3 regions of the Streptomyces sp. NPDC002888 genome follow, and region 3 is predicted to be linked to each of the others. Evidence: riboswitches for the same ligand, from Rfam matches in the RefSeq annotation. Region 3 holds a riboswitch; each other region holds the start of a gene.

Region 1 (9,807 bases), on a different contig from region 3:
TCGCGACGGCGGAACTGGCGGCGGCGGGACGCAAGGTGCTGCTGCTCGACCAGGAACCGGAGGCGAGCCTTGGCGGGCAGGCCTTCTGGTCGTTCGGTGGCCTGTTCCTCGTCGACTCCGACGAGCAGCGGCTGATGGGCATCAAGGACTCCCATGAACTCGCCTGGCAGGACTGCCTGGGCACGGCCGGCTTCGACCGCGGTGTCGACGACCCGGGCGGCCAGGACTACTGGGCCTACAAGTGGGCCGAGGCGTACGTGGACTTCGCCGCGGGGGAGAAGCGCTCCTGGCTCTCCGGGCTGGGTGTGCAGTGGTTCCCGATCGTCGGCTGGGCCGAGCGCGGCGGCGGCCTCGCGGACGGTCACGGCAACTCGGTGCCCCGCTTCCCCGTCACCTGGGGCACCGGCCCGGCGGTCGTCGAGCCGTTCGAGAAGAAGGTGCGGGCGGCCGTCGAGGACGGGAAGGTGACCTTCAAGTTCCGGCACCGCGTCGACGACATCGTGACGACGGGCGGCGCCGTCACCGGCGTACGCGGCGCGATCCTGGAACCGAGCAACGCCCAGCGCGGCAAGCCCAGTTCCCGTACGGTCGTCGGCGAGTTCGAACTGCGCGTGCCGGTCGTGATCGTCACCTCCGGCGGTATCGGCGCCAACCACGACCTCGTACGGCAGAACTGGCCCACCCGCCTCGGCACCCCGCCCAAGTCCATGATCACCGGTGTCCCGGCGCACGTGGACGGCCGCATGCTGGCGATCACCGAGAAGGCGGGCGGACGGATCGTCAACCCCGACCGCATGTGGCACTACACCGAGGGCCTGCGCAACTACGACCCGATCTGGCCCGGCCACGGCATCCGCATCCTGCCCGGCCCGTCGTCCATGTGGTTCGACGCCACCGGCAAGCGCTTCGGCACGCCCGACATCCCCGGTTACGACACCCTCCACACCCTCAAGTCGATCACCGACACCGGTTACGACTACTCGTGGTTCGTCACCACCCAGAAGATCATGGCCAAGGAGTTCGCGCTCTCCGGCTCCGAGCAGAACCCGGACCTCACCAACAAGAACGTCTGGCAACTGCTCTCGCGCATCTGGCAGACCCCCGAGCCGATCGAGAAGTTCAAGAAGAACGGCGTCGACTTCGTCGTCGGGACGACCCTGTCGGAACTCGTCAGGGGCATGAACAAGCTCACCGGCGACAACCTGATCAAGCTGGACGACCTCAAACGCCAGATCGACGCCCGCGACCGGGAGATCGACAACCCCTACACCAAGGACGTCCAGGTCATGGGCATCCGCAACGCATTGGCCTACCCCGGCGACACGCTCAGCCGCACGGCCTCGGCCCACAAGATCATGGATTCGAGTGCCGGCCCCCTCATCGCCGTACGCCTCAACATCCTCACCCGCAAGACCCTCGGCGGACTCCAGACCGACCTGTCGGGCCGCGTCCTGAACGCGGCCGGCGAGGTCGTCCCCGGTCTGTACGGCCGGCGAGGTCGCGGGCGTCGGCGGAGGCGGCGTCCACGGATACCGCTCCCTGGAGGGCACCTTCCTCGGCGGCTGCCTGTTCTCCGGCCGCCAGGCGGGACGGGCGGCAGCAGCCGCGACCGCGTCCTGAGCGCCCAGCCGCGGGGCGGGCCGCTGCGGTCCGGGCGCCGCCGGGGTCACCGGCTCCGGCGACGGCGGTGGCGCGGTCCGGGGATGCGACAGCACCGGAACCCGGCGGTGTGCGTCAGCTGGTCGAGACCGGCCCCAGGAACCGTATGTGGGGGCGTTCCTCGGGGCCGTCGTCCGTGATGGTGGCCCGTACTCCGTAGACGTCGGCGACGAGGGTTTCGGTGAGGACGTCCCGGGGGCTGCCACCGGCCACCACGCGGCCCTGCTTCAGGACGACCACGTGGTCGCAGTACATCGCGGCCAGGTTCAGGTCGTGCAGCGCGATCACGCTGGTCAGGCGGAGTTCGGCGATCAGGGCCAGCAGCGCGAGCTGGTGCTGGATGTCGAGGTGGTTGGTGGGTTCGTCCAGCAGCAGTTCCCGCGGCTCCTGGGCGAGAGCGCGGGCGATCTGGACCCGCTGGCGCTCGCCGCCGGAGAGGGTGTGCCAGGGCCGGTCGGCCATATGGGCGAGGCCTGTGCGGGCCAGAGCGGTGCGGACGGCTTCCTCGTCCGTGGCGGACGCGGGACTCCAGGCCCGCCGGTGCGGGACGCGGCCCAGGCGTACGACATCGAGAACGGTCAACGCGACCTGGGTGTCCGCCTGTTGCTCCACTACGGCGACGCGCCGGGCCACGGCGCGACGGCCCACCTGGTCCAGCGGGCGGCCGTCCAGAGCGACCACGCCGGAGGTCGGCGCGAGGACCCCGGCGAGCAGGCGCAGCAGGGTGGACTTGCCCGAGCCGTTCGGGCCGAGTAGGCCGGTGACGGTCCCGGGCAAAGGGGTGAGGCTGACCCCGTCCAGGACCAGTGTGCCGCCGAGCCCGCGGGTGACCCGGTCGGCGCGCAGTCCCGTGTCGTGGGTCATCGCGGGCCCCTGGTGCGGTACAGGACGAGGACGAACGCCGGTACGCCGATCAGCGAGGTCACCACGCCCACCGGCACCTCCAGCGGGTCCAGCACCGTGCGGGCCAGCGTGTCGACCCAGACCAGGAACACCGCCCCGGCCAGGGCGGTGGCCGGCAGCAGCCGCGTATGGCGGGGACCGGTCAGCGCGCGTGCCGCGTGCGGCAGCACAAGACCGACGAAGCCGATCGCCCCGGCCGAGCTCACCAGGGCAGCCGTCAGCAGAGCGGTGGCGCACAGCAGAACCAGCCGAGTGCGGGCGACATGCACGCCCAGCGACGCGGCGGCGTCCTGCCCGAACGCGAACGCGTCCAACGCCCTGGCGTAAGCGGCGCACACCAGCAGCGCCGCCACCAGCGCCGTGAGACCCGCACCCACGTCCGTCCAGTCGGCCCCGCTGAGGGAGCCGAGCAGCCAGAACAGCACCCCGCGCGTGGTCTCCGCGTCGGCCGCCGTCATCACGACGAAGGAGGTGAGCGCGGAGAACAGCTGCATGGCGGCGACGCCGGCGAGCACCACGCGGTCCGTGGTGCCGCCGAGGGTGTGGCTGAGCAGCAGCACCAGCGCGAAGGAGACCACCGCGCCCACGAACGCGCCGCCGGAGACCGACAGGACGCCGCCGCCCGCGCCGAGCACGACCACCATGACCGCGCCCGTCGAGGCACCGGAGGAGACGCCCAGCACGAAGGGATCGGCGAGCGGGTTGCGCAGCAGGGACTGCATGACCGCCCCGCACACGGCCAGTCCGGCGCCGCACACGGCGGCGAGCAGGGTGCGCGGCAGCCGCAGATTCCACACGATCCCGTCCCGGATCGGCGTCAACTCCGCCTGCCCCCACCCCAGATGGGCCGCCACCGTGGACCACACGTCTGAGACGGCGATGTCCGCAGGCCCGATGGTGATCGCCACGGCGACGGAGGCGCACAGCGACGCGAGACCGGCCGCCCACAGCAGGGCGCGGCGCAGCCCGCGCACCGCCGCCGGGGTGGTCGCGGACAGGGCGTCGGTCATCCCGCGAGGCCGTACGCGCGTAGCGCCGCCGCCACCTTTTCGATGCCCTCGACGGTCCGCAGGGTCGGGTTCATGGCTTGGCCGGACAGCAGTACGTACCGCTTCTTCCGGACCGCGGTCATGTTCTTCGTGACCGGGTCGGACTCCAGGAACTCGATCTTCTTCGCGGCGGTCTCGGCCGTCTGCTGCTTGCGGCTCAGGTCGCCGATGACGAGGACGTCGGGGTCGCGGTCGGCGACGGTCTCCCAGTTGACCTGCGGCCACTCCTCGTGGGTGCCGTCGAAGACGTTCTTCGCGCCGAGTTCGCGGGTGACGATGCCGGGGGCGCCGCAGCAGCCCGCCAGGTACGGGGACTGGGAGTTGGCGAACCAGTACATGAGGGTCACGTCCTCGGCGTCGAGACCGGTGGTGGCCTTCTTCACCCGGTCCTTCAGATCGGTGACCAGTCGCTCGCCGCGCTCCTCGACGCCGAAGATCCTGGCGAGGTCGCGTACTTCGCCGTAGACGGCGTCCAGGGTGAGGGGCTCGGTGCGTACGCCGTCGCCGTCACCGCTGTTGTCCTTGCCGACGCAGTCGGAGGGGGAGAGGTAGGTGGGGACGCCGAGCTTGTCGAACTGCTCGCGCGGGGCCACGCCGCCCCGGCCGAGCGTGGAGGCGAAGGAGGCGGCGACGAAGTCGGGCTCGGTGTCCAGGACCTTCTCGAAGGACGGGGCGTTGTCGGCAAGCCGCTTCACCTTGCCGCCCGCCTTCTCCAGGCCCTTCGCCACCGGGTCCGTCCAGGTGGCGGTGCCCACCATGCGATCGGCCAGCCCCAGGGAGAGCATGATCTCGGTCGTGCCCTGGTTGAGGGAGACCGCGCGCTGCGGAGGACCAAGGACGCGGACCTGGTGCCCGCAGTTGTCGAGCGTGACCGGATAGCCCTCGGCCTCGCCCTTCGCCGAGTTCCCGGCCGACGAGCCGGAGGAGCCGCCGCAGCCGGTCAGCAACAGGGCGCCGGCCAGAGACGACAGGGCGGCATGACGGATGGGGCGTGCGAGGGGCACGGAACTTCCTTCGGCGTCGAGGGCTCAAGCGCGAAGCCCGGTCGTACGGGATGCTCCCCGGCCGTCCTGCGCTGCCGGGGCCGCCAGCAGGTCTTCGGACTCGGGGTCACCCGGACGAAGCGCCTTCCCGGACCGCGATCGCCGTCCAGTGGCCGTTGCTCCGCCCGTCGCCCTCACCGCTGCGCGTCAGCTCCGGATTCGCACCGGATTCCCTGACCCACGCACGTACGTGTACGCACATGGGTACGACTGGCCCCGGCAAGCTACCACAGGCGCCGGGTGCCTCTTTCGGGCAGCTCGGCCGTCAGTGTTCGGTCCCCTCGTCGCCGGGCTGCGTGAACACCCTCAGGATGCGCTCGGCGGCCAGCGTCGCCGTCAACTCGCCTTCCCTGACCTGCTGTTCGAGGGCCGGTGCCAAGGCCCGTACCGCCGGATCGGCGTGCAGGCGGCCGAGGAGTTCGTCGCGGACCATGCTCCACGTCCAGTCGACCTGCTGGTCGCGGCGCTTGGCGGCGAGACGCCCCGTCGAGTCCAACAGCGCGCGGTGCTGTTCCAGACGTTCCCAGACGGTGTCCAGACCGGTGGACTCCCGGGCGCTGCAACTCAGCACGGGCGGTGACCACGCCGCGTCCCTGCCGTGCATCAGGCGCAGCGCGCCCGCCAACTCCCGTGCCGCCGCGCGGGCGTCGCGCTCGTGCGGGCCGTCCGCCTTGTTGACGGCGATCACGTCCGCCAGCTCCAGGACACCCTTCTTGATGCCCTGCAGCTGGTCGCCGGTGCGGGCGAGGGTCAGCAGCAGGAAGGAGTCGACCATGTTGGCGACCGCGGTCTCGGACTGGCCGACGCCGACCGTCTCCACCAGGACCACGTCGTAGCCGGCCGCCTCCATCACCACGATCGACTCGCGGGTCGCCTTGGCGACCCCGCCCAACGTGCCCGCGGTGGGGGAGGGCCGGACGAAGGCCGCCGGGTCGACGGCCAGGCGTTCCATGCGGGTCTTGTCGCCGAGGATCGAGCCGCCCGTACGACTGGACGACGGGTCGACCGCCAGCACCGCCACCCGGTGCCCGAGCCCGGTGAGCAGGGTGCCGAACGCGTCGATGAACGTCGACTTGCCCACCCCCGGCACACCGCTGACGCCGATCCGCCGGGCCCGGCCGCTGTGCGGGAGCAGCTCGGTCAGCAACTCCTGTGCCAGCGCCCGGTGCTGGGGCCGGGTGGACTCGACGAGCGTGATGGCGCGCGCGATGATCGCCCGCTTCCCGTCGAGGACACCCTTCACATACGTGTCGAGGTCGATCGCCATGGGCTTCAGAGGCCGTGCCCGAGATCGGCCGACAGCTGCCGGACCAGGTCGTGGGCCGCGTCCGGGATCACCGTGCCGGGCGGGAAGACGGCCGCCGCGCCCATCTCCAGGAGCGTGGGCACGTCCTGCGGCGGGATCACCCCACCGACCACGATCATGATGTCCTCGCGCCCCTCCTCGGCGAGTTGCTCCTTCAGCGCCGGTACGAGGGTGAGGTGACCGGCGGCCAGCGAGGAGACCCCGACGATGTGGACGTCCGCCTCGACGGCCTGGCGGGCGACCTCGGCCGGGGTCTGGAACAGCGGGCCGACGTCCACGTCGAAGCCGAGGTCGGCGAAGGCGGTGGCGATCACCTTCTGGCCGCGGTCGTGGCCGTCCTGGCCCATCTTGGCGACCAGGATGCGCGGGCGGCGGCCCTCGGCCTCCTCGAACGCGGACACCAGGGTGCGGGTGCGTTCCACGGACGGGGACTCGCCTGCTTCGTTGCGGTACACGCCGGAGATCGTACGGATCTGGCTCGCGTGCCGTCCGTACACCTTCTCCAGGGCGTCGGAGATCTCGCCCACGGTCGCCTTGGCGCGCGCCGCGTGCACGGCCAGTTCGAGGAGGTTGCCGTCGCCCCCGGCGGCCCGGGTCAGCGCGTCCAGCGCGTCCTGGCAGGCCCGCTCGTCCCGCTCCTCGCGCAGTCGGCGCAGCTTGGCGATCTGCTGGGCGCGTACGGAGGAGTTGTCGACCTTGAGGACCTCGATCTGTTCGTCGCTGTCCACGCGGTACTTGTTGACGCCGATGACCGGCTGGCGCCCGGAGTCGATCCGGGCCTGGGTGCGGGCCGCGGCCTCCTCGATGCGCAGCTTGGGGATGCCGGCGTCGATGGCCTTGGCCATGCCGCCCGCCTGCTCGACCTCCTGGATGTGCTGCCAGGTCCGGCGGGCGAGGTCGTACGTCAGCTTCTCCACGTAGGCGCTGCCGCCCCACGGGTCGATGACCCGGGTCGTGCCGGACTCCTGCTGGATCAGCAGCTGGGTGTTGCGGGCGATGCGCGCGGAGAAGTCGGTCGGCAGGGCGAGGGCCTCGTCGAGGGCGTTGGTGTGCAGCGACTGGGTGTGGCCCTGGGTGGCCGCCATCGCCTCGACACACGTACGCGTCACGTTGTTGAACACGTCCTGCGCGGTCAGCGACCAGCCGGAGGTCTGCGAATGGGTGCGCAGCGACAGCGACTTGCTGTTCTTCGGGTCGAACTGCCTCACCAGCTTCGCCCACAGCAGGCGCGCCGCCCTCAGCTTGGCGATCTCCATGAAGAAGTTCATGCCGATCGCCCAGAAGAAGGAGAGACGAGGTGCGAAGGCGTCCACGTCCAGGCCCGCCTCCCGCCCGGCCCGGATGTACTCCACGCCGTCGGCGAGCGTGTACGCGAGCTCCAGGTCGGCCGTCGCCCCCGCCTCCTGGATGTGATAGCCGGAGATGGAGATGGAGTTGTAGCGGGGCATCCGCTGCGAGGTGAAGGCGAAGATGTCGGAGATGATCCGCATCGACGGCTTCGGCGGATAGATGTACGTGTTGCGGACCATGAACTCCTTGAGGATGTCGTTCTGAATGGTCCCCGCCAGCTTCTCCGGCGGCACGCCCTGCTCCTCCGCGGCCACGATGTACAGCGCGAGCACGGGCAGTACGGCGCCGTTCATCGTCATCGACACGGTCATCCGGTCCAGCGGGATGCCGTCGAACAGCTGACGCATGTCGTAGATCGAGTCGATCGCCACGCCCGCCATGCCGACGTCACCGGTCACCCGCGGGTGGTCGCTGTCGTAGCCGCGGTGGGTCGGCAGGTCGAAGGCGACCGACAGGCCCTTCTGGCCGGCGGCCAGGTTGCGGCGGTAGAAGGCGTTCGACTCCTCGGCGGTGGAGAAGCCCGCGTACTGGCGGATCGTCCACGGCTGGTTGACGTACATGGTCGGGTACGGGCCGCGCAGGTACGGCGCGATGCCCGGGTACGTGCCGAGGAAGTCCAGGCCCTCCAGGTCGTGCCCGGTGTAGAGCGGCTTGACCGGGATGCCCTCTGGGGTCTCCCACAGCAGGTCGTCACCGTCGGTCGCCTTCTTGACGGCCGTACGCCACTCGTCGGCACCGCCGTCGACGGCCGGGGTCCCCAGTTCGATCTCGGAGAAATCGGGGATTCCCATCAGGACACTCCCATGCGGTCGAGGGTCGCGGACAGTACGGCGACGGCGTCGCATCCCGCGAAGACGTAGCCGTCGACTCCGGAGTACGGCCCGGGGCGCCCGGCGAGGGACACGTGCGAGGCGCCGACGGCCCTCAGTTCCGCGGCCACGGCTTCTGCCTGCTCCTGGTACACCGCGTCGCTGGAGCACAGGCACACTTCCGTGGCGCCGCTGTCCTCGAACGTGCCCTCGGTGACGGGCTCGATACCGCCCGCCTGGAAGAGGTTGGAGGCGAAGGTCGCCCGCGCGGTGTGCGCGGCGGCCGGTCCGATGGTGGCCAGGAAGACGCGCGGCCGGGAGCCGGTCGCGGCCAGGTGGGCGTCCGAGCGGGCACGCAGCGCCTCGTACGCCTCGTCGCGGCGCACGCGCGGAAGACCACCCGACGGCGCCGCGGGCGCGCTCTCGCGCACGACCGGCTTCTCGGCGAGGAACGGGAACTCGCTGACACCGGTGACGGGTTCGCGCCGCTTGGCGAGCTTGCCGCTGCGCGTTTCCCAGGTGGCTGCCAGGTCCTGCCCGAGACGCCCCGAACGCAGAGCGGCCCTCAGGCCGCCCAGCCGCTCGATCCGCTGGAAGGACTCCCAGCCCGCGTGGGCGAGTTCGTCGGTGAGCCGCTCCACGTACCAGGAACCGCCCGCCGGATCGATGACCCGGGACAGGTGCGACTCCTCGATGAGGATCGTCGAGGTGTTGCGGGCGATGCGCCGGGCGAACGCGTCCGGCAGTCCCAGGGCGTGGTCGAAGGGCAGCACGGTGACGGAGTCGGCCCCGCCCGCGCCCGCGGCCAGCGTGGCGATGGTCGCGCGCAGCATGTTCACCCACGGGTCGCGGCGCGTCATCATCACCGGCGAGGTCACCACGTGCTGGACCTGCGCCCCGGCGCCCGGGACACCGCAGACCTCGCCCACCCGCGCCCACAGCCGGCGCGCCGCGCGCAGCTTGGCGATCGTCAGGAACTGGTCGGCCGACGCGGCGTACCGGAACTCCAGCTGCGCACAGGCCTGTTCGACGGTGAGCCCGGTCCCGGTCAGCTCGCGCAGGTACGCCACTCCGGTCGCCAGCGAACAGCCCAGCTCCTGCGCCGCCGAGCCGCCGGCCTCGTGGTACGACAGCGCGTCCACGGTCAGCGCCCGCAGCCCCGGGTACTCCTCGGTGCACAGCCGCGCGAGCCGGGCCACGGGCGCGAAGTCGTACGCCTGCCCGGTACGGGCCTCGTGCCCGAGCGGATCCGCGCCGAGGTTGCCGCGCGCCGCCCCCTTGGCGACACCCCGCTCCTCGTACAGCCGCAGCAACTCATGTGCGGCGACCTCGACCTCACGCCCCGCGTCGAGGACGACGGGGGCCAGGTCGAGGTGGACGCCGTCGAGGACCCGGCCGAGCGACGACACCGGGATCCCGCCCTCGCCGACGGTCAGCCACAGGGAAGTGACGCCGTTCTCCAGGTCCGCGAGCACCGCGGCGCCGTCGGCCGTCGTGTGCCGTTGCCGTACGTCCCAGCCGCCGACCGCGTTTCCTTGGGGCCGGCTGCCCCGCACGAAGGGCGCGAACCCGGGGAGGCCGGGCTCGGGTGCGGCGTGGCTCGCGGTGTACAGAGGCGGGGTGCGAAGCCCGTCCTCCAGCGGGGTGGACAGGGCTTCCTCGGCTTCCGAGTCCTCGACGTCCTTGCC
Region 2 (9,807 bases), on a different contig from region 3:
GCACCAGGTTGTTCGCGACGATCGAGTCGCCCGTCGCGAAGAACGCGACCAGACGGCCGATCATGTGCTGCTCGCCCTCGGACAGCTTCGCTAGGTCGGCGACGTCCGAGTGAAGGTCGACCTCCTCCACGGTCCAGGTGTTCTTGATGGCGTCCCGGTAGCGCTCGTAGAAGTCCGGGTAGCGCATGGGGCGGAGGGTCAGCTCGAAGCCCGGGTCGAGGAGGTTCTTGGAAGACACAGTCTTGGCTTCGCTGGTCATTACTGGCAGGCCTCGCAGGACTCGGGGTTTTCCAGGGAGCAGGCGACGGCGTCTTCGGGTGCCGGCTGCTGAACGGGAACGGTGGCTCGTGCGGCGCGGGCGATGCGGGTCGCCGGGCGCGAGCGCAGGTAGTACGTCGTCTTCAAACCCGACTTCCAGGCGTACGCGTACATCGAGGAGAGCTTGCCGATGGTCGGCGTCTCCAGGAAGAGGTTCAGGGACTGCGCCTGGTCCAGGTACGGGGTCCGGGCGGCGGCCATGTCGATCAGGCCGCGCTGCGGGATCTCCCACGCCGTGCGGTACAGGGCCCGGACGTCCTCGGGGATCCAGGCGAAGTCCTGCACCGAGCCGTTGGCGTCGCGCAGCGCCTCACGGGTACGGGCGTCCCACACGCCCAGCTCCTTGAGGTCCTTCACCAGGTAGGAGTTGACCTGGAGGAACTCGCCGGAGAGCGTCTCGCGCTTGAACAGGTTGGACACCTGCGGCTCGATGCACTCGTACACACCTGCGATCGACGCGATGGTGGCGGTGGGCGCGATCGCGAGGAGCAGCGAGTTGCGCATACCGGTGGTCGCGATCCGCTCGCGCAGCGCCGCCCAGCGCTCCGGCCAGGTGAACTCGGCGCCGTAGTGGTCGGGGTGCAGGACACCCTTGGCCGTACGGGTCTTCTCCCAGGCCGGCAGCGGGCCGCTGCGCTCGGCGAGGTCGGCGGAGGTCTCGTACGCGGCGAGCATGATGCGCTCGGCGATCCGCGTGGAGAGCTGCCTGGCCTCGGGGGAGTCGAAGGGCAGACGCAGCTTGAAGAAGACGTCCTGGAGGCCCATCGCGCCCAGGCCCACCGGACGCCACTTGGCGTTGGAGCGGCCCGCCTGCTCGGTCGGGTAGAAGTTGATGTCGACGACACGGTCGAGGAAGGTGACGGCGGTGCGGACGGTGTCGTCCAGCCGCTCCCAGTCGATGTCATCGCCCGCCACGAACGCGCCGAGGTTCACCGACCCCAGGTTGCAGACCGCCGTCTCCCCGTCGTCCGTGACCTCCAGGATCTCCGTGCAGAGGTTGGAGGAGTGGATGACGTGACCCGGCTCGGCGGTCTGGTTGGCGGTGCGGTTGGCGGCGTCCTTGAAGGTCATCCAGCCGTTGCCGGTCTGCGCGAGGGTGCGCATCATCCGGCCGTACAGCTCACGGGCGGGGATGGTCTTCTTCGCGAGCCCGTTCGCCTCCGCCCTGCGGTACGCGGCGTCGAACTCCTCGCCCCACAGGTCGACCAGCTCGGGCACGTCGGCGGGGGAGAACAGCGACCACTGCCCGTCGGCGTTCACGCGGCGCATGAACTCGTCCGGCACCCAGTGCGCGAGGTTCAGGTTGTGCGTACGGCGGGCGTCCTCGCCCGTGTTGTCGCGCAGCTCCAGGAACTCCTCGATGTCGGAGTGCCAGGTCTCCAGGTAGACCGCGGCCGCGCCCTTGCGCCGGCCGCCCTGGTTCACGGCGGCGACGGAGGCGTCGAGGGTCTTGAGGAACGGGACGATGCCGTTGGAGTGCCCGTTGGTGCCACGGATCAGCGAACCCCGGGAGCGGATGCGGGAGTACGACAGGCCGATGCCGCCGGCGTGCTTCGACAGGCGGGCCACCTGGTGGTAGCGGTCGTAGATGGAGTCCAGCTCGTCCTTCGGGGAGTCGAGGAGGTAGCAGGACGACATCTGGGGGTGGCGGGTGCCGGAGTTGAACAGCGTGGGGGAGGAGGGGAGGTAGTCGAGGCGGCTCATGAGCCCGTAGAGCGCGGCGACTTCGTCGACGGACCTCACGGTGTCGTCCTCCGCGAGGCCCGCGGCGACGCGCAGCATGAAGTGCTGCGGGGTCTCCACCACCTTGCGGGTGAGGGGGTGCCGCAGGAGGTAGCGGCTGTGCAGGGTGCGCAGGCCGAAGTAGCCGAAGCGGTCGTCGGCGCCGGTGTCGACGAGGGCGTCGAGCCGCTCGGCGTGCACGCGCACGAACTCCGCGGTGCGGTCGGCGATGAGGCCTTCGCGGTGGCCGACGGCCACGGACTCGGTGAAGCACGTGACGCCCTGCGAGGCGGCCTCGGCGCGGATGCCGATGGTCAGCAGACGGGCGGCCAGCCGGGAGTAGACGGGGTCCTCGGAGATGAGGCCGGCGGCCGCCTCCGTGGCCAGCTCGCGCAGCTCCGTCTCGTCCGCCCGCGCGGACCGGCCCCGCAACGCGGCGGTGGCGACCCGGCCCGGGTCGGCGTCGGGCAGGTCGGCGGTCAGCTCGGTCAGGGTCCGCAGCAGTGCGGCACCGGGACCGTCGTACTCCAGCTCGGTCGCTGAAGCCGGTTCGGCTGGCGCGATGGTCACGTGGGGCTCTCCCTCGCTCGGCACGGGGCCTGGCGGAGGGCAGGGGGCAGCACACGAGCGCACGCGGCGTCGCGTCCACCGACCCACTCCACGAGGCCCGGACGTCGGGCACCCGGACCGGACGGGCCGGGCGCGCTGTCGACAGGTCCTCGGACTGACGCTCATACGCGGGCATACGCGCATGAGTACACCGTTGCGGGACAGTTCCGGATTCGCACCGGATTCCCCTGTGGCGACAGCGAGCACGAGCATACATCTTGTGCCGGGCTACGGTGACACCCCCAGATGTTGTGTTGCCGTGGTTTCACAGCGTCAACTCATAGGTGAGGAGAGTGATGTCGTCGAGGTGCGGGATCGGGTTCCAGTCGCGCCCCGGGGTGCGGGTGAAGCCGAGGCGTTCGTAGATGCGGTGGGCGGTGTGCATGGTGGCCTGGGTGGAGAGGACCATGCCGGTGCAGCCCTCGACGGCGCGTGCCCGCTCGACGCAGGCCCGTACGAGGGCCTCGCCGACACCACGCCCACGCGCGGTGTGCGCGACCGCGAGCATCCGTATCTCGGCCTCTCCGGGCCGGGCGATGTCGGCCATGGGACCGCCCTGAGGCACGAAGGTGACTCCGCCGAGCACCTGGCCCCGCTCCACCGCGACCAGCACCTCGGCGGCCGCGGCCCGCTTGCCGACGTCTCTCAACTCGCCGAGGTACTCATCGCTCTCCCCGAAGTCGAGAAGGTCGTCCTGAAGGTAGGCCTGGGCGGTGATCTCGCCGACGGTGTCGTACTCGTCGGGTTTCGCTTGCCGGATGAGGATGTCCACGGGGGTGAGTGTGGCCCAGCGACGCGACACCGTGCGCCCGAATTCCGGGTTGCGGCGTGTGTGGGGAGTGCTTCCATGGAAGTAGGTGCCGGCGCCCACGGAGCCCTCCGTCCCGAGAACGCTCTCGGAGGGAGTACGCACGATGACGAGTGTCGTCCGTCGCCCGCGCGGCCGGGAACGGGAGCGCAACGCGTCGATGGCAACGCTGGACCTGAGGCGGGCGGGCAGCCGGGTGCGGGGCGTCCTCGTCGGCCGCCGGCACGCCCTGACGATCCGTCTGGATGCCCGGCGCGGCGCCACCCAGCCCAAGAAGTGGCGGAGATGGTTCTCCTACGCCAACGCGACCAGGTTCGTCTGGGGCATCGCCGTGCTCGCACTCCTGGCCTGGTGCGGGGAGGGCCTGTACATCCTGAGCACCGGCGAGTCGACCGGCTTCGAGGACCTCCGCAAGAACGGGGGGTTCGACGCCTTCCTCCGTTTCGTCGGCCCCGTACTGACCGCTTCGATCGCCGCTGCCCTCTTCCTGTTCTGCTGGTACGGCTGGACCAAGCGGCGTTACCTCGGGGACGCGCGCAGCAGACCCGGTCGGCTGGTACTCACCGCCGGCCAGGACACGGACGACATCGTCGGCCGCGACGTGGTCGCCGAAGTCATCGCCGAACGGCTGCGGGACCGCGACACCCGCCGGCCCTATCTGCTCGTCGGCGGCGTCGGTGTGGGGAAGACCGCCGTCCTCGTGCGGCTCACCGAACTGCTGGCCCGGCAGCGCGCGGTGCCCGTGCCGATCCGGCTGAGGGACGCGGTCAGCGAGGCCGACCTGAACTTTGAGCGGATGGCCAAGCGGCGCTTCGCCGAGGAGACGCCCCAGGGGACCCTGGCGCGGACCAAGATTGAGCGGGTCTGGCAGCAACTGCTCGCCGACGACAAACCGGTCGTCATCGCCGACGGCCTGGAAGAGGCGCTCCTCGACGACAGTCTCCAGCAGAACCGGGACAACATCATCCGCCGCGCCATCGAGCGCGCCCACAAGGAGAAGCTGCCTCTGGTCATCGCCTCGCGGCCGCACAGTCCCCTCGAGAACACCGCCGCCGCGATCGTGGAGCTGGAGCCGTTGAGCGAGGAGGAGGCGCTGCACTTCGTCGAGGAACGCGCATCGGGCAGAGACGAGCAGTATCTGGACGGCGTCGTGGAGACAGCGGAGGTCACCGAATCGCCCATCTACCTGCAGATCGTGCGCGAGCTGCACCGCAACGGCCTCCTGCGTCGCGACGACTTGAAGCCCTTGGACATCTCCGGCCGGGACCGCAGCGCGCTGCGGCTGCAACTGCTGGAGAGGTGGGAACGCAAGATGTGCGAGGGCCGACTTCGGCAGGACGTCGCGCTGAACCGGCAGGAGCGCCGCGACACCGTCGAAGTGGTGTCCGCCCTGGCCTGCATCGGCCTGCTCAAGGACACCCTGGAGGTCGGCTTCGCCGAGTTGCTCGGCGATGACGTGCATCCCGGTCCGCTACAGCGCGCGCGGACCCGGGCAGAGCACCTGTGGACCAGCGCGCGGGGCTTCGACCAGTACGGCAAGCGCGGCAACGTCTTCTCCGAGTGGCATCGGGAGCGGATCTGGGACACGCTCTGCGCCAGGCTCGGCGACGAGGAGGGCAGGCGGCTGAAGGAGGGGAGCAGGGAGCAGTGCCAGGCCGTCCTCGCCCGTTTCGCGGCCAACGCGAACAAGCTCAGGCTGCTGGAAGGCCTCGAGCGGAAGGTCCGCTTCCCCCACAGCATCGTCCAGGCGTACTTCGGCTTCCACGTCCTGGACGAAATGGGCGAGCGGGGCGCCGGAGAGCTGGTCGACCAGGCGCTGCAACCGCCCGGCCCCGGCCGTGAGTTGCTCGTCGCCCTGGTGTTCCTGTCCCGCCGCTGGGCGACAAAGCCCGCGACCCGGGGAGGCGGTGTCCGGGCCGAGGCGAAGAAGGAGATCAAGGAACTGGTGCGGCAGGCACCCGTGTACGGGCGCACCCTGACCCACCGGCTCATCACCGCCGCGAGCCGCCGCACGGACGACCCGAAGGTCCTGGACCTCTACGCGGCGGCACTGGAGGTCGAGAGCGTGGAGGAGACTCCGGGACGGCTCAAGGACATCGTCGGCGCGGTGTACGACTGCTGGTCCGGCATCAAAGGAGACCGGCGCACCCTCGACGACGCGAAGCTGGCGCTGATCAAGCAGCTCGGCGCGGCGCTGCGGAGGGTCTCCGACAGAATCGACGACACCATGGGGCTGTACTGGCAGCTCTTCACCCTCGGTGAGGAAGAACCCTCCTACGCCGTAAGCCTGGCCGCCGCCCAGGAGTGCGGCGCCGGAGGCAGCGCCGCGTTCGCCGTGATACGCGAGAAGTTCCGTCTCGACAACGACCCCGTGCAGGAGTACAACGACGCGGTCACCGACCTGAAGGCTACGAAGAGGGCGCGGTACGTGGCCTGGGCCGCGAGGGCGGCGACGGCGCCATGGACGAACGCCGGTGCGCCCTCCGGGGCCCCGTCGTCCAACCATATCCAAGGGGAGCAGGACGAGCTGCGCGAACTCAACGAGGAGTACCGCAGCGGCCGGGTTCGCCTGCTGAGGAACTTCGTGATGCGGGCCTGGATCCTCCCCATGCTGCTGGGCTCCGTCGACGAGGCCCACCGCGACGAGGCCCAGGAACGCCTCGCCAAGTGGCTGCGCCACCTCGACCCGGCCCACACAGGTGGCGCCCCCGACCTGCCGCTCGCCCTGGAAGCCGCGTTGGCCAAGGGCTTCAAGTACGCGGCCAACCGGCGCAGAAGTCACCCGCACACGGACCAGGGCAGCCGTGCCGACCTGATCCGGCAGGCGGACACGTTCCTGCAGCGGTCCCGGTGCTGGTATGCGCAGCTCAGCCTGCTTCAGGCGCTGTGCCTGTGGGAGCTCCCGGACCCCGTCGGCCCTCCTGGGCAGGGCGACGGCGAGGTATCGAGCCGGCCGTCCAGGAGGATCGGCGGGACGACCGCCGTGGACACCGTCAAGCGCTGGCTGCGGACGGCGGGTACGGTCAACAGAGCGCCCGGTCCGCCCGGCGAGAACGGCGACTCGCCCCGGCGGCTGCATCCCTTCGTCAGTGAGGCGGGAGCCCTGGTGGCCCTCGCCCTGGAGACCGGGCAACCCGAGCGCTTCCTCTGGATCGACGAGAAGGGCGTCGCCGACAACATCGGTTCCCGTGTCGGTCAGGCCGACGGATCCCGTCAGCACAACTTGTGGATCCCGCCATCGGTCGGCTGGAGCACGCTGGACGGGCGCGCTCAGCGCCTCGTCGCCGATGTGCTGGTCATGCTGAACCTCGTCGAACGGGACGGGAACCCTGACGGGGTCGAGGAACGGATGGCCCGTGTGGAGCGGCCGGGCATGTCCCTCCCGCCGTGCATCTGTACGAACCGGGAGAAGCTGGACCCCGGTTCGCCGGCCGGTACCGCCGTCCCGCCCCCACCGGGTTCGAACTGTGAGCCTGGCTGCAGGTTCAAGCTCTGCCCGTACCCGCCTCGCGGCAGTGTGCCCCGGGACGAGATCCGCGAGCCGTTCTGCCGGCAGCAACAGGCGCTGCTGCCCGGACGGGTGCGGCGGTGCTTTCCCAGGGGGCTGCGGAGGAAGACGCCGCACTGGGTGAGTATGCGGGTGCGGGAGCTGGACAGGTTCTGGGACGCGATGGCTCGGCGTACGCGGTCGTGAGCGCGAGAGCGGGCCGCCGTTGGTCTTGCTGTCGGCGGCCCGCTGCGGGTTGTGTGTGGCTGGTCGCGCCCACGCGGCGGGGCCGCAGATCGATGCGGCCCCGCGCCCCTTCGGGGCGGGTTTCAGTGAGCGGAGCCGGCAGTTGCCGGCGGAAGCTCCACCTGGACGCCCGCGTCGCCCGCGTCTGCCGTGTAGTCCTCCGGCTTGGTCTCGTCGATGCCCTCGGGGGCCTTGAGGGCCTTCAGGACGAAGGTGAGCACCACCGTGACGACGACGTTCAGTACGAACGCCGTCAGGCCGATGTAGCCGATCTCGCCGATGCCGGGGATCTCCTTGGCCGAGCCGCCGAAGTGCTTCTGGGTCGGTGAGGCGACGCCGTACGCGGCGACCGTGCCGTAGACCATGCCGACGGCCCAGCCGGCGAGGAGGGCCCAGCGGTGGAACCAGCGGGTGAACAGGCCGCCGACGAGGGCCGGGAAGGTCTGGAGGATCCAGATGCCGCCGAGGAGCTGGAAGTTGATGGCGACGGTCTTGTCCATGGTGAGGACGAAGACCAGGGCGCCGACCTTCACCAGGAGCGAGACGAGCTTGGAGACGCGGGTCTCCTCCTTCGGCGTCGCGTCGGGCTTGATGAAGTCCTTGTAGATGTTGCGGGTGAAGAGGTTCGCCGCCGCGATGGACATGATGGCCGCGGGGACCAGGGCGCCGATGCCGATCGCGGCGAACGCCACGCCCGCGAACCAGGCCGGGAACATGTTCTCGAACAGCTGCGGGATGGCCAGCTGACCGTTGGTCACCTTGACGCCGGCCGCGATGGCCATGAAGCCCAGCAGGGCGAGCAGGCCCAGCATCAGCGAGTACAGCGGCAGGATCGTGGTGTTGCGGCGGATCACGTCACGGCTGCGCGAGGACAGCGTCGCCGTGATCGAGTGCGGATACATGAACAGGGCGAGCGCCGAGCCCAGCGCCAGCGTGGCGTACGTCCACTGGCCCGCCTCGGCCGGTGCCAGGGCGCCGCGCGGCTTGCCGGTCGCCGGGTTGGTCTGGCTGAACGCGTCGCCCGCCTTGGCGAAGATGTCGTCGAAGCCGCCGAGCTTGATCGGGATGTAGATGATCGCCACCGCGATGACGATGTAGATCAGCGCGTCCTTCACGAACGCGATCAGCGCGGGGGCGCGCAGGCCCGAGGAGTAGGTGTACGCCGCCAGCACACCGAACGCGATCAGCAGCGGGAGGTCCTTGACGAACCAGTTGGTGTTCTCGCCGCCGCCGACGCCCATCACGTCCAGCACCGCCTGGATGCCGACCAGTTGGAGCGCGATGTACGGCATCGTCGCGAGGATGCCGGTCAGTGCCACCGCGAGGGACAGGCCCTTCGAGCCCCAGCGGCCGCGCACGAAGTCCGACGTCGTCACGTACCCGTGCTTGTGGGAGACCGACCACAGGCGGGGCAGGAACGTGAAGATCAGCGGGTACACGAGGATCGTGTAGGGCACCGCGAAGAAGCCGGCCGCGCCCGCCGCGTAGATCGCCGCCGGCACGGCGACGAAGGTGTACGCCGTGTACAGGTCGCCGCCGAGCAGGAACCAGGTGATCCAGGTGCCGAACGACCGTCCGCCCAGGCCCCATTCGTCGAGGCTGTGCTCGTTCTCGGCCTTGCGCCAGCGCGCGGCCAGGAAGCCGATGACCGTGACGGCCAGGAAGAAGAAGATGAAGACGCCGAGCGCGACGCCGTTCACGCCGTCGTTCACTTCGACGCACCCCCGTCCGAGGAACCCGCGGCACGGGCACGCTGGTCACGCTGCCACAGCGTGTACGCGAGCATGGTCAGCGCCGTGGAGAGAAACACCCACAGCATCTGGTACCAGTAGAAGAACGGAATGCCGATGAAGGTGGGGTCTGTCTTGGCGTACGAGCCCACCCACAGCATCGCCACGAAGGGCGCGACGAGACAGAGGGCGATGACGACGCGCACGGGCGTCACCACCGGCCCTCGGCTCACTTCCGGGGCTTCTGACATTGTGACTCCGTCCCCTCACCGATCACCTGTGTAATGCGCAGGAAATCTAGGTGACGGTGTCACGACAGCGGAAGCCCCCGTCCGCATATCGGTCCGCAAATGTTGTCGATGAGCTGCGGCGACGGGGGATCGGTGCGCCTACTCCGTGGGCCGCTTGAGCCGCGCCACGAACTTGTAGCGGTCGCCCCGGTACACCGACCGCACCCACTCCACCGGCTGTCCCTCCTTGTCAAGCGAGTGCCGGGAGAGCATCAGCATCGGCAGGCCCACATCCGTGCCGAGCAGGCCGGCCTCGCGCGGTGTGGCCAGGGAGGTCTCGATGGTCTCCTCGGCCTCCGCGAGGTGGACGTCGTACACCTCCGCCAACGCCGTGTAGAGAGACGTGTACTTGACCAGTGACCTGCGCAGCGCCGGGAAACGCTTGGCGGACAGGTGGGTGGTCTCTATGGCCATGGGCTCGGCGTTGGCCATGCGCAGCCGCTCGATGCGCAGGACGCGCCCGCCCGCGGTGATGTCGAGGAGGTCGGCGAGGGTGTCGTCGGCCGTGACGTAGCCGATGTCGAGGAGCTGCGAGGTGGGTTCCAGGCCCTGGGCGCGCATGTCCTCGGTGTACGAGGTGAGTTGCAGCGCCTGCGA
Region 3 (9,807 bases):
TGCGCTCGGCCGGCGGCAGGATCCCCGCGTCCTCGTAGTTGCGCACCGCCTGTGTGGACAGGCCGTGCTCGCGCGCCAGATCGATGGGCCGCAACCGCATTTTGAAGGTACGTCCTCGTCAACTACAGGAAATAGCGCCAGAGTTCTCAAAAGTTTACACCGAAGGTTCAACGATAGCGTTGAAGGCATGACGACCTCGATCCGGGATGCAGCCCGTCCCTTCACCGGCGACGCCCTCACCGTGCTCCTGTCACCCACCACCCGCCTGCTCGGCCTCGGCGAGCCCACCCACGGCGTCGAAGCCTTCCCCGAGCTGCGCAACGAGCTCTTCCGCCACCTCGTCGAGCACGAGGGCTACCGATCGATCGCCATCGAGAGCGACTGCCTGTCGGCCCTGGCCGCCGACGCGTACGTCGCCGGCGGCATCGCAACCCTCGACGACGCGATGAGCCGCGGCTTCAGCCACGGCCTCGGCGCCTCACCCGCCAACCGCGAGCTCCTGCGCTGGATGCGCGCCCACAACGAGCAGCGCCCCCCGTACGAGCGGCTCCGCTTCTACGGCTTCGACGGCCCCCTGGAGATGACCGGCGCCGCAAGTCCCCGGCCGGCCCTGACCGCGCTGCACGACTACCTCTCCGCCCACCTCGACCTCGCCCGGAGCCGGGAGTCCCTCGACGAGCTGTGCGGCCCCGACGAGCGCTGGACCGACCCGGCCGCCCTCATGGACCCCACCCGGTCGGTCGGCCGCACCCCCGAGGCCAGGGAGCTGCGCCTGATCACCGACGACCTGCGCACGCTGCTCACCTCTTACGCCCCGCACCTGACGGCCGTCACCTCCACCGACGAGCTGTGGCGCGCCGACCTGCACGCCCGCACCGCCGCAGGGCTCCTGCGCTACCACGCCGGCCTGGCCGACACCGCGCCCACGCGCCTCAGGGAGATCACGTGCCTGCGCGAGGTGATGATGGCCGACAACCTCGACGCCATCGTCCGCCGTGAGGCCCGTCGCGGCCCCACCCTCGCCTTCGCCCACAATGGCCACCTGCAGCGCGACAAGAGCCAGATGCAGTTCGCCGGCCCGCTCCAGTGGTGGAGCGCGGGCGCCGTCATCGGCAGCCGCCTCGGCGACCAGTACGCCTTCGCCGCCACCACCTTCGGCACCCGCGGCTCCGACGTCCCCCCTCCCGACACCCTCGAAGGGCTCCTGTCCTCCCTTCCCCACGCCCGCGCCGTCATCGATCCCGGCCACCTCGCCAGGGTCCTCGACCAGAAGCCCACGCCCCGCGTCCCGGCCGACCACACGTACGCCGCCCTCGACCCGGCCACCACCGACCGGATCGACGCCATCGTCTTCGTCAAGGACATCTGAGCCACTCATGGCGGCGGCGCGAGCGCACAGGCATCGGTGTCCAGACCGGATCCCGGCCGATGCCGCCCACCGCAACACCGCCGCCCGGCAAGGCAGTCTGCTGCTGGTCAGTGCTCCGTCCCGCCGAGGGGGCGTCCGACCGTGACGTTCCAGCGTCCCGATCTGCCGCTGAGCTCGACGGCCGTCAGTGGTGACACGTCGGCGCGCCACAATGCCTGGTCCGGCGCGCCGAGGGCGCGGACGACCGCGGCGCGGGACACCTCCGGCTCGACCACGGCCACGGTCCGTCCCGGTGTACGGGCGGCCGTTTCCAGCCAGGCGGCCACGCGGTCGCACAGCGCCCGCACCGACTCCCCGCCGTGCGGGGCGGCCCCGGGGTCCGCCAGCCATTCGGCGAGGGCCGCGGGTTCGGCCGCGCCGACCTCCGCCAGCGTCGCCCCGCGCCAGCGGCCCGCGTCCAGTCCCGCGAGCTCCGGCGCGGCCACGGCGTCGAGCCCGAGCGCCCCGGCCGTCTCACGGCAGCGCACGGTGGGGGAGGACCAGGCCGCCTCCCGGGCCGGCAGCGTGCTTGCGGCCGCCCGGGCCCGGCGCAACCCCGCCGGGTCGAGGGGGCAGCCGTCGTCGAAGCGGGCCTCCCGCAGCGCCGCGCTGATCGCCGGTGAGATCAACATCACTCGGCTCGTCATACGTCCATTCCTGCCACTCGCGCCCTCAACGCCCTTCTGGAATCAGCGACTTGACGGGCTGACAGCCCCGTCCGGGCGCGCGCGGCCGATCCGTGCGCCCTTGGCCGATTCCCTCCCTCGCGGTACCGTCACGTCGAAATCGACGACGGTATGTGGAAGCCGGTGGAATTCCGGCACGGTCGCGCCACTGTATGTCGGGCACGCACCTCGAGTGCGGGCCGGGCGAGTCAGACCCGCGTCCGTCGTCCTGTGCACCACCGATACGGGACGCGAGTTCCCCCAGGAGGTCCTGCCATGGCGCAGTCCGCCGTCCAGCCCACCGCTGCCCCCGCTGCCGTACCCGAGAAGCTGCCGATCGGCGCGATCGTCCCCTGGGCGGTCTTCTTCGGCATCCTGATGCTGGTCCTGCTCTACTTCGTCGGCGCCGAACAGGGCGCCACCTCCGTGATGTCCGGAGAGGACGTCCACGAGTGGGTGCACGACGCGCGCCACCTGCTCGGCTTCCCCTGCCACTGACGGCCGGGGAAGGACGTACCAGCCCATGAACTCCACCACTGTCCGCACCCTCCTGGTGCGGGGCATGCTCGCGGGACTCACCGCGGGCCTGCTCGCCCTCGTCGTCGCCTACTTCCTGGGGGAGTCGCGCGTCGACGCGGCCATCGCCTTCGAGGAGGCGCACGCCCACCACCACGGGGGAGGTGCCGAACCCGTCAGCCGGACGATGCAGTCCACCGCCGGCCTGTCCACCGGTGTCCTCGTCTACGGCGTCGCGTTCGGCGGCATCGCCGCCCTCGCGTACTGCTTCGCACTCGGCCGGATCGGCCGCTTCGGGCCGCGCGCGAGCGCGCTGCTCCTGGCGATGGCCGGCCTGGTCGCCGTGTATGTCGTGCCGTTCCTGAAGTACCCCGCCAACCCGCCCGCCGTCGGCGACCCCGACACGATCGGACAGCGCACGACCCTCTACTTCCTGATGGTGGTGCTGAGCGTCCTGCTCGCCGTCGCCACCGTGATCCTGGGCCGGCGCCTCGCGCCACGCCTGGGCAACTGGAACGCGACCCTCGTCGCGGGCGCGTTCTTCGTCCTGGCCGTCGGGCTGGCGTACGCCTTCCTGCCGTCCTTCAACGAGGTCCCCGAGCACTTCCCGGCCACCCTGCTCTGGCAGTTCCGCCTGGCGGCGCTCGCCGTGCAGGCCACCCTGTGGACCGCCTTCGGGCTGGTCTTCGGGCTGCTGGCGGAACGGGTGCTCGCACCACGGACCGTGGCGCGGGAGGTCGCCGCGGCGCGGCCGACTCCCGTGGCACCGTGACCGGTTCCCGATGAAAGAGGCCCCCGGCTCCCGAGCCGGGGGCCTCTTCACGTCTCCCCGCCATTCCCAATTACTGGAACACGTTCTACCGTGTGCGCCGTCAGGACCGGCCCAGGGGAGCCAGGAGGCGCCGTGCATCTCGACCACACGCCCGAGCAGCAGCGGCTGCGCAGCGAACTGCGCGCCTACTTCGCCGAGTTGGTACCCGATAACGCCTACACCCGGCACGCCGACCCGGCCGCCCAGAAACGCTTCTACCGCCAGACCATCCGGCGGCTCGGCACGGACGGCTGGCTCGGCGTGGGCTGGCCCACGGAGTACGGCGGTCGCGGCCTCACCGCGATGGAACAGTTCATCTTCTTCGACGAGGCCGCCCAGGCGGGCGTCCCGCTGCCGCTGATGGCGCTCAACACCGTCGGCCCGACGATCATGCGGTACGGCACCGAGGAGCAGAAGGCGCACTTCCTGCCGAAGATCCTCTCCGGCGAGATCGACTTCGCGATCGGCTACAGCGAGCCCGGCGCGGGCACCGACCTGGCCTCCCTCAGGACACGCGCGGTGCGCGAGGGTGAGGAGTACGTCGTCAACGGCCAGAAGATCTGGACCACCAACGGCGACACCGCCGACTGGGTGTGGCTCGCCGTGCGCACCGACCCCGAGGCCCCGCCGCACAAGGGCATCACCATGCTCCTCGTCCCGACCACCGACCCCGGCTACTCCTGCACCCTCATCAACACCCTCGCCGGTCACGACACCACGGCCAGCTACTACGAGAACATCCGCGTCCCCGTCTCCCGTCGCGTCGGCGCGGAGAACCAGGGCTGGCGGCTGATCACCAACCAGCTCAACCACGAGCGCGTCACCCTCGCCGCCCACGGCACCATGGCCATCCGCTCCCTGCACGACGTGCAGCGCTGGGCCATGGAGACCAAGCTCGCCGACGGCCGCCGCGTCGTCGACCTGCCCTGGGTCCGCCGCCTCCTGGCCCGCACCCACACCCGCCTCGACGCCCTCAAGCTCCTCAACTGGCAGATGGTGACGACCGTCCAGAACGGCACCCTCACCCCGCAGGACGCCTCCGCCGTCAAGGTCTACGGCTCCGAGGCGCGCCGGGACGCCTACGCGGCACTCCTGGAGATCGTCGCCGCGCCGGGCGCGCTGCGGGAGGGTTCGGCGGGCGCGGTGCTCCGCGGCGAACTGGAGCGCGGCTACCGCTCGGCGGTCATCTTCACCTTCGGCGGCGGGAACAACGAGATCCAGCGCGAGATCATCTCGTGGATCGGTCTGGGGATGCCGCGGGTACGGCGTTAGCCTGCTTGTGACGAGGATTTTTAGTTGGCACAAAAGAGGGATAGTTGGCACCAAGATCACGGTCGTTCTCAGAGGTGACGGCGCATCACCTCGATGCACGTGGCTCGGGCCGCGTTCGATCGGTCCCGGGGGTACGGGGTTCCGAGGTTCATGCCGCTGTCGGTGTCGATCGGATGCTGCTGCCAGGCGAGGCTCATTTGCGCGCCGGCTTCCGCTCGCGCCGTGGCCACGAGGGTCGCGTAGGGGGCCGCGACGGTTGTGGCCTCGATCTGGAGCCATGCCTGGTGGAAGGCCATTCGTGCCCAAGGTTCGAGTTTTACGGCGCGGAGGAACCGCTCGGAGCAGGACACTTGCGGTGTGTGCGGCAGGCCATCGCCTTCGAGCCGCTGTCGGCGGTCTGCGTGATGCCTGACGAGCCAATTCGGCGGAGTGCAGCCTGCTCCTCACGGCGATGGGGACAGCGGAGCCGGCCCCATCGCCGTGGGCGCCTCAACCCGGTCCGCCCAGCATGATCTTCCACACCCGCGTCGCGACCTGCAGGTTGAGGCGGTCCTCCACGTTCGTGAGGTCATGGCCGCTGATCTCACGGATGCGCTGGAGCCGGTAGCGCAGCGTGCTGCGGTGGATCGCGAGGGATTCGGCGGTCTCGGCGTAGTTGCCGCCGCAGTCGAAGTACCGGGACAGGGTCTCCACGAGCGCCGTACGGTGCCGACCGTCGTAGTCGACGAGGGGTCCGAGCCATTCCCGGACGAACGCCTCCAGCTCCTGGTATTCGTTTCCAGGCCCCAGGATGCGGTAGAGGCCCAGATCGTCGAAGAACGTCGTGCCGTATCGCCTTCGGGACCGGCGGCGTACCTCCAGGGCGCGCAGTGCTTCCTGGTAGCGGCCGGGGATACCGTCCGGGGTGTCGCAGCGGGCGCTCACCCCGATCGTCCCGTCAAGCGTTCCGGTCTCCCGGGCGAGCGTCTCGTACAAGGCGTGGTCGTGGGGTCTGCCCTCGGCGACCAGGACCACGTGGTCGGAACGCCGAGTCACCAGCGACGGCATGCCCACGGCCGAAGCCGCGCGGCCCACGGTCCGCGCGAAAGCGTCGTCCGCGGCCCGGTTCCTCCACTGCACGACGACCACGTACTGCATGCGGTGCAGGTCGTGTCCGAACGCCTCGGACCGGGCGTAGGCGCTCGCCTTGTCCGTGCCCCCCAGAAGATCGTCGACCAGTTCGCGGCGCAATCGCAGCTCGACCTCCGCCAGATGGCGCAGGTGCGACAGTTCCAGGGCGAGTGACGTGGCGGCGTGCTCCAGCGCGAACACGGTGTACTCGTCGGCCTCGTCCTGGGGATCGACCAGGGCCAGCACTCCGAGGACCTCACCGCGGGGGCGTACCAGGGAGATCAGCCGGTCCTTGATGCGCACGGGTCCGCCTCTCCGGGCGACCTCCTGGAGCATCTCCTCATGGCGTGCGGGGTCCGGTTCCGGATAGGGGTCGGGCCGGCCGGGACCGGTCCAGGACCGCAGTCGGCCGAAGCGGTCCTCCACCAGCACGGGAAACCCGGTGAGCTCATGCAGTGCGCTGGTGATGGCCTCCTCGCCGCCGCCCGAGGCCGCGACCTCGGTGAGGGCCTCGTGCACGGCCCGCTGATATCCCAGCTCGACCACGAGAGAGATCAGCCGCCGCTGGAAGGCTGCCCGTTCCCGTCGCAGTCGGTGCAGCTCCAGGGCGTCTTCCCGCTGGCGGCGGTGCGCGACGGCGACCGACAGGGCGGCGGCGGTGAGGCGTACGAGCGTGGCGAGCAGGAGGTGCTGGGCCTCGGTGGGCCGGGAGCGAGACGTCACCACAAGGTAGCCGTGCAGTCCACCGGGTCCGTGCAGGGCCAAGGCCCGGCCCCTGGACCGGCCGGGAACGGTTACGGGGACGTCCCGTCCTGTCAGCTCTCGCACCGTCCGGTCGACGGCTGACGCATGACCCGGCCCGACCTGCGGGCTCGGGACCATATGGCCGTGCACCCTGAGGTATCCGGCCTCGGCTCTGTACGGGCCGGCCAACGACACGTGGTCCATGGCCAGGCGCAGGATCTCGCTTTCGTCCTGGGTGTCGAACAGGGCGCGGGAGACTGCCGGCAGTTTGTGGGATGCCAGGGTGGAAAGGGGCGGGCGGGACCCTCTCCGCGAGATGGTGGGGTGCTGCCCCAGACGGCCCGGCGGAAGGTCGCCTTCCCGGTCGGGACGGCGTCGGTACACGCTCCGGACCCTGCAGCCAGGCATGGGATTACTCCCTTCCCTGAGCCCTCAGAGAGGTGACAGCGCCTCTTCCTCCAGGCCTTCCCCGACCAAAATACCCGAGATATCCGGAATCTCCGTCTCGTGCTCGCGGGGGGACGGGTTCCGTCGTTCTTTGACCTGCCGGGTGCAGGCGTAGAGCTGCTCGGTTCGCGAGTCTGGGGCGTGCCGGGGGCCGCCGTGCACACCGGCAGGAAGGACTGGGCGATGAGCGAGCAGCCTCGCAGGCCCGTTGCCACGTACGAGACGTACCAGGAAGCCGAACGCGCTGTCGACCACCTCTCGGACCAGGGGTTTCCCGTGCAGCGGGTGGCCATCATCGGCCAGGACGTCCGCCTCGTCGAGCAGGTCGTCGGCCGTATGGACTATGGCAGGGCCGCCCTGCACGGAGCGGCGAGCGGGGCCCTTCCCGGAGCGCTGATCGGCTGGCTCTTCGGCCTGGTCGACTGGGTGGACCCGCTCGTCTCGGCCCTGCTCGTCGCCCTCTACGGCCTGATTTTCGGAGCGATCGTGGGCGCGCTGTTCGGCCTGCTGCTGTACGCCCTGCAGGGCGGCCGACGGGACTTCGCCTCCGTCCGCTCGATGCAGCCCAGCCGGTACGACGTCGTCGTGGACGAAGCGGTCGCCGACGAGGCCGTACGGCTGCTCGGCGGGTTGCGGGCCGCCGGTGCCGGTGGACGTCCCGCCCATACCTGAACGATCGGATCCGCAGTGCCGGCGCTTGCCGCCGCACGGGAGGAGTTCCTCATGGCCAAGGCAGTGGGCATCGACCTGGGCACCACGAACTCGGTGATCGCCGTGTGGGAGGGCGGCGAACCTTCCGTCGTGCCCAACACCGAGGGCAACCGTACGACACCGTCCGTGGTGGCCTTCACCGACACCGGGGAACGGCTGGTGGGCCAGCTGGCCCGGCGCCAGGCGATCCTCAATCCCAAGGGCACCATCTACTCGGCCAAGCGGTTCATCGGCCGGCACTTCGACGAGATCCCGGACGAAGCCAGAGCGGTGGCGTACGACGTCGTCGAGGGCCCGGGCGGCGTCGCCCGCTTCAAGGTGCGCGACAAGCTCTATGCGCCTGAGGAGATCAGCGCCCAGGTGCTGCGCAAACTCGCCGACGACGCGTCCAAGCAGCTGGGGGAGCGGGTCACGGAGGCGGTCATCACGGTGCCCGCCTACTTCAACGACGCTCAGCGCACCGCCACCAAGGACGCCGGACGGATCGCGGGACTGGAGGTGCTGCGGATCATCAACGAGCCGACCGCGGCCGCCCTCGCGTACGGCATGGACAAGAAGCAGCACGAGACGGTGCTGGTCTTCGACCTGGGCGGCGGCACCTTCGATGTGAGCATCCTCGACGTGGGCGACGGCGTGGTGGAGGTGCGTTCCACGGCGGGCGACAGTCACCTGGGCGGTGACGACTTCGACCGGCGTCTGGTGGATTACCTCGCGGACGACTTCCAGAAGGAGAACGGCATCGACCTGCGCAAGGACCCGCAGGCGCTGCAACGATTGTTCGAGGCGGCGGAGAAGGCCAAGACCGAGCTCAGTTCGGTGACGCAGACGCAGGTCAGCCTGCCGTTCATCACCGCCGACGCCTCGGGCCCCAAGCACCTCACCGACTCGATCATGCGGTCCACTTTCGAGCAGATCACCGGCGACCTGGTGGAGCGTTGCCTGGGACCGGTGCAGCAGGCGATGGCCGACGCCAAGGTCGGCGAGAGCGACATCGACGAGGTCATCCTCGTCGGCGGTTCCACCCGCATCCCCGCTGTCCAGACTCTGGTCCGCCGGCTGACCGGCGGCAAGGAAGCCAACATGAGCGTCAACCCCGACGAGGTCGTGGCCCTGGGCGCCGCGATCCAGGCCGGGGTGCTCAAGGGCGAGGTCAAGGACGTCCTGCTGCTCGACGTCACACCCTTGTCGCTGGGCGTGGAGACGCGCGGCGGAGTGATGACGAAGATCATCGAGCGGAACACCACCATCCCGGTGCGCCGCAGCGAGACCTTCTCCACCGCCGAGGACAACCAGCCGGCCGTCGATGTGGTGGTCCTCCAGGGCGAGCGCGAGCGGGCCGCCGACAACCGGGTGCTGGGCCGGTTCCAGCTCACCGACATCCGGTCGGCGCCGCGGGGCGAACCACAGATCGAGGTCACCTTCGACATCGACGCCAACGGCATTCTCAACGTCAAGGCCCGTGACCGGGACACCGGCAAGGAACAGGGCATCACCATCACCGAGAGCTCCAACCTCGACCGCGGCGAGATCGAGCGCATGGTCCAGGAGGCCGAGCGCAACCAGGGCCAGGACCAGGCCCTGCGCGAGGCCGTCGACGCCCGCAACGAGCTCGACGCCGTCGCATACCAGGTCGACAAGCGCCTCGCTGAGCTGGGCGACGCCGCACCCGCGCACGAGAAGGCACGCGCCGAGATGCTGGTGTCGGATGCCCGGGCGGCGGTCAAGGAGGAGGCAGGCGTGGAGCGGGTGCGGCCCCTGACCTCCGAACTCCAGCAGGTGCTGTCAGGGCTGGCGGCGCATCAGGGCGGCGCCACCACGGGCGGTCCCGACCAGGACACCACCGGGGACGGCGCGACCGGCGGCGGCCCGAGCGGCGGTGGCGGTGACGACGACGTCATCGATGCCGAGTTCGACAAGGACTGAGGAACCGCCATGCCGATCCACCCCAGGGAATCCGACCCGGCCGTGCCGGACCCGGCCGACCCGGCTCCGGAGGGCGCCGTACGCCCTCCCCGAGGGGATCTTCCGCGCTCGGGCCCGCCGACCGGGCCGGGGCCTGACACGGACGAGGAACCCGGCCCCGACGCGGCCGGCGGCCCCGCACCGTCCGAGGACGAGCACAC

What was found. A riboswitch is a leader RNA that binds a small molecule or an ion and turns the genes downstream of it on or off. The one in region 3 is predicted to bind cobalamin.
Region 1: linked by a shared signal. The riboswitch ahead of ACFYWX_RS25650 (ABC transporter substrate-binding protein) and the one ahead of ACFYWX_RS13770 (CbtB-domain containing protein) in region 3 are both predicted to bind cobalamin.
Region 2: linked by a shared signal. The riboswitch ahead of ACFYWX_RS46645 (ribonucleoside-diphosphate reductase subunit alpha) and the one ahead of ACFYWX_RS13770 (CbtB-domain containing protein) in region 3 are both predicted to bind cobalamin.

The regions. Positions count from the first base shown of each region.
Region 1 is NZ_JBIAPU010000016.1:119,878-129,684, reverse strand. It holds partial or broken gene ACFYWX_RS25665 (FAD-binding dehydrogenase) at 1-1,620, shown strand, start outside; gene ACFYWX_RS25660 (ABC transporter ATP-binding protein) at 1,735-2,523, opposite strand; gene ACFYWX_RS25655 (FecCD family ABC transporter permease) at 2,520-3,572, opposite strand; gene ACFYWX_RS25650 (ABC transporter substrate-binding protein) at 3,569-4,615, opposite strand; cobalamin riboswitch at 4,683-4,884, opposite strand; gene meaB (methylmalonyl Co-A mutase-associated GTPase MeaB) at 4,920-5,921, opposite strand; gene scpA (methylmalonyl-CoA mutase) at 5,927-8,101, opposite strand; gene ACFYWX_RS25635 (methylmalonyl-CoA mutase family protein) at 8,101-9,807, opposite strand, start outside.
Region 2 is NZ_JBIAPU010000052.1:31,350-41,156, reverse strand. It holds gene ACFYWX_RS46650 (ribonucleotide-diphosphate reductase subunit beta) at 1-259, opposite strand, end outside; gene ACFYWX_RS46645 (ribonucleoside-diphosphate reductase subunit alpha) at 259-2,610, opposite strand; cobalamin riboswitch at 2,733-2,879, opposite strand; gene ACFYWX_RS46640 (GNAT family N-acetyltransferase) at 2,915-3,421, opposite strand; gene ACFYWX_RS46635 (NACHT domain-containing protein) at 3,564-7,151, shown strand; gene mctP (monocarboxylate uptake permease MctP) at 7,274-8,902, opposite strand; gene ACFYWX_RS46625 (DUF3311 domain-containing protein) at 8,899-9,171, opposite strand; gene ACFYWX_RS46620 (GntR family transcriptional regulator) at 9,310-9,807, opposite strand, start outside.
Region 3 is NZ_JBIAPU010000007.1:121,013-130,819, reverse strand. It holds gene ACFYWX_RS13785 (MerR family transcriptional regulator) at 1-100, opposite strand, end outside; gene ACFYWX_RS13780 (erythromycin esterase family protein) at 188-1,369, shown strand; gene ACFYWX_RS13775 (histidine phosphatase family protein) at 1,477-2,055, opposite strand; cobalamin riboswitch at 2,159-2,308, shown strand; gene ACFYWX_RS13770 (CbtB-domain containing protein) at 2,350-2,571, shown strand; gene ACFYWX_RS13765 (CbtA family protein) at 2,597-3,361, shown strand; gene ACFYWX_RS13760 (acyl-CoA dehydrogenase family protein) at 3,494-4,672, shown strand; gene ACFYWX_RS13755 (hypothetical protein) at 4,741-4,968, opposite strand; gene ACFYWX_RS13750 (PucR family transcriptional regulator) at 5,162-6,934, opposite strand; gene ACFYWX_RS13745 (general stress protein) at 7,157-7,645, shown strand; gene dnaK (molecular chaperone DnaK) at 7,697-9,607, shown strand; gene grpE (nucleotide exchange factor GrpE) at 9,617-9,807, shown strand, end outside.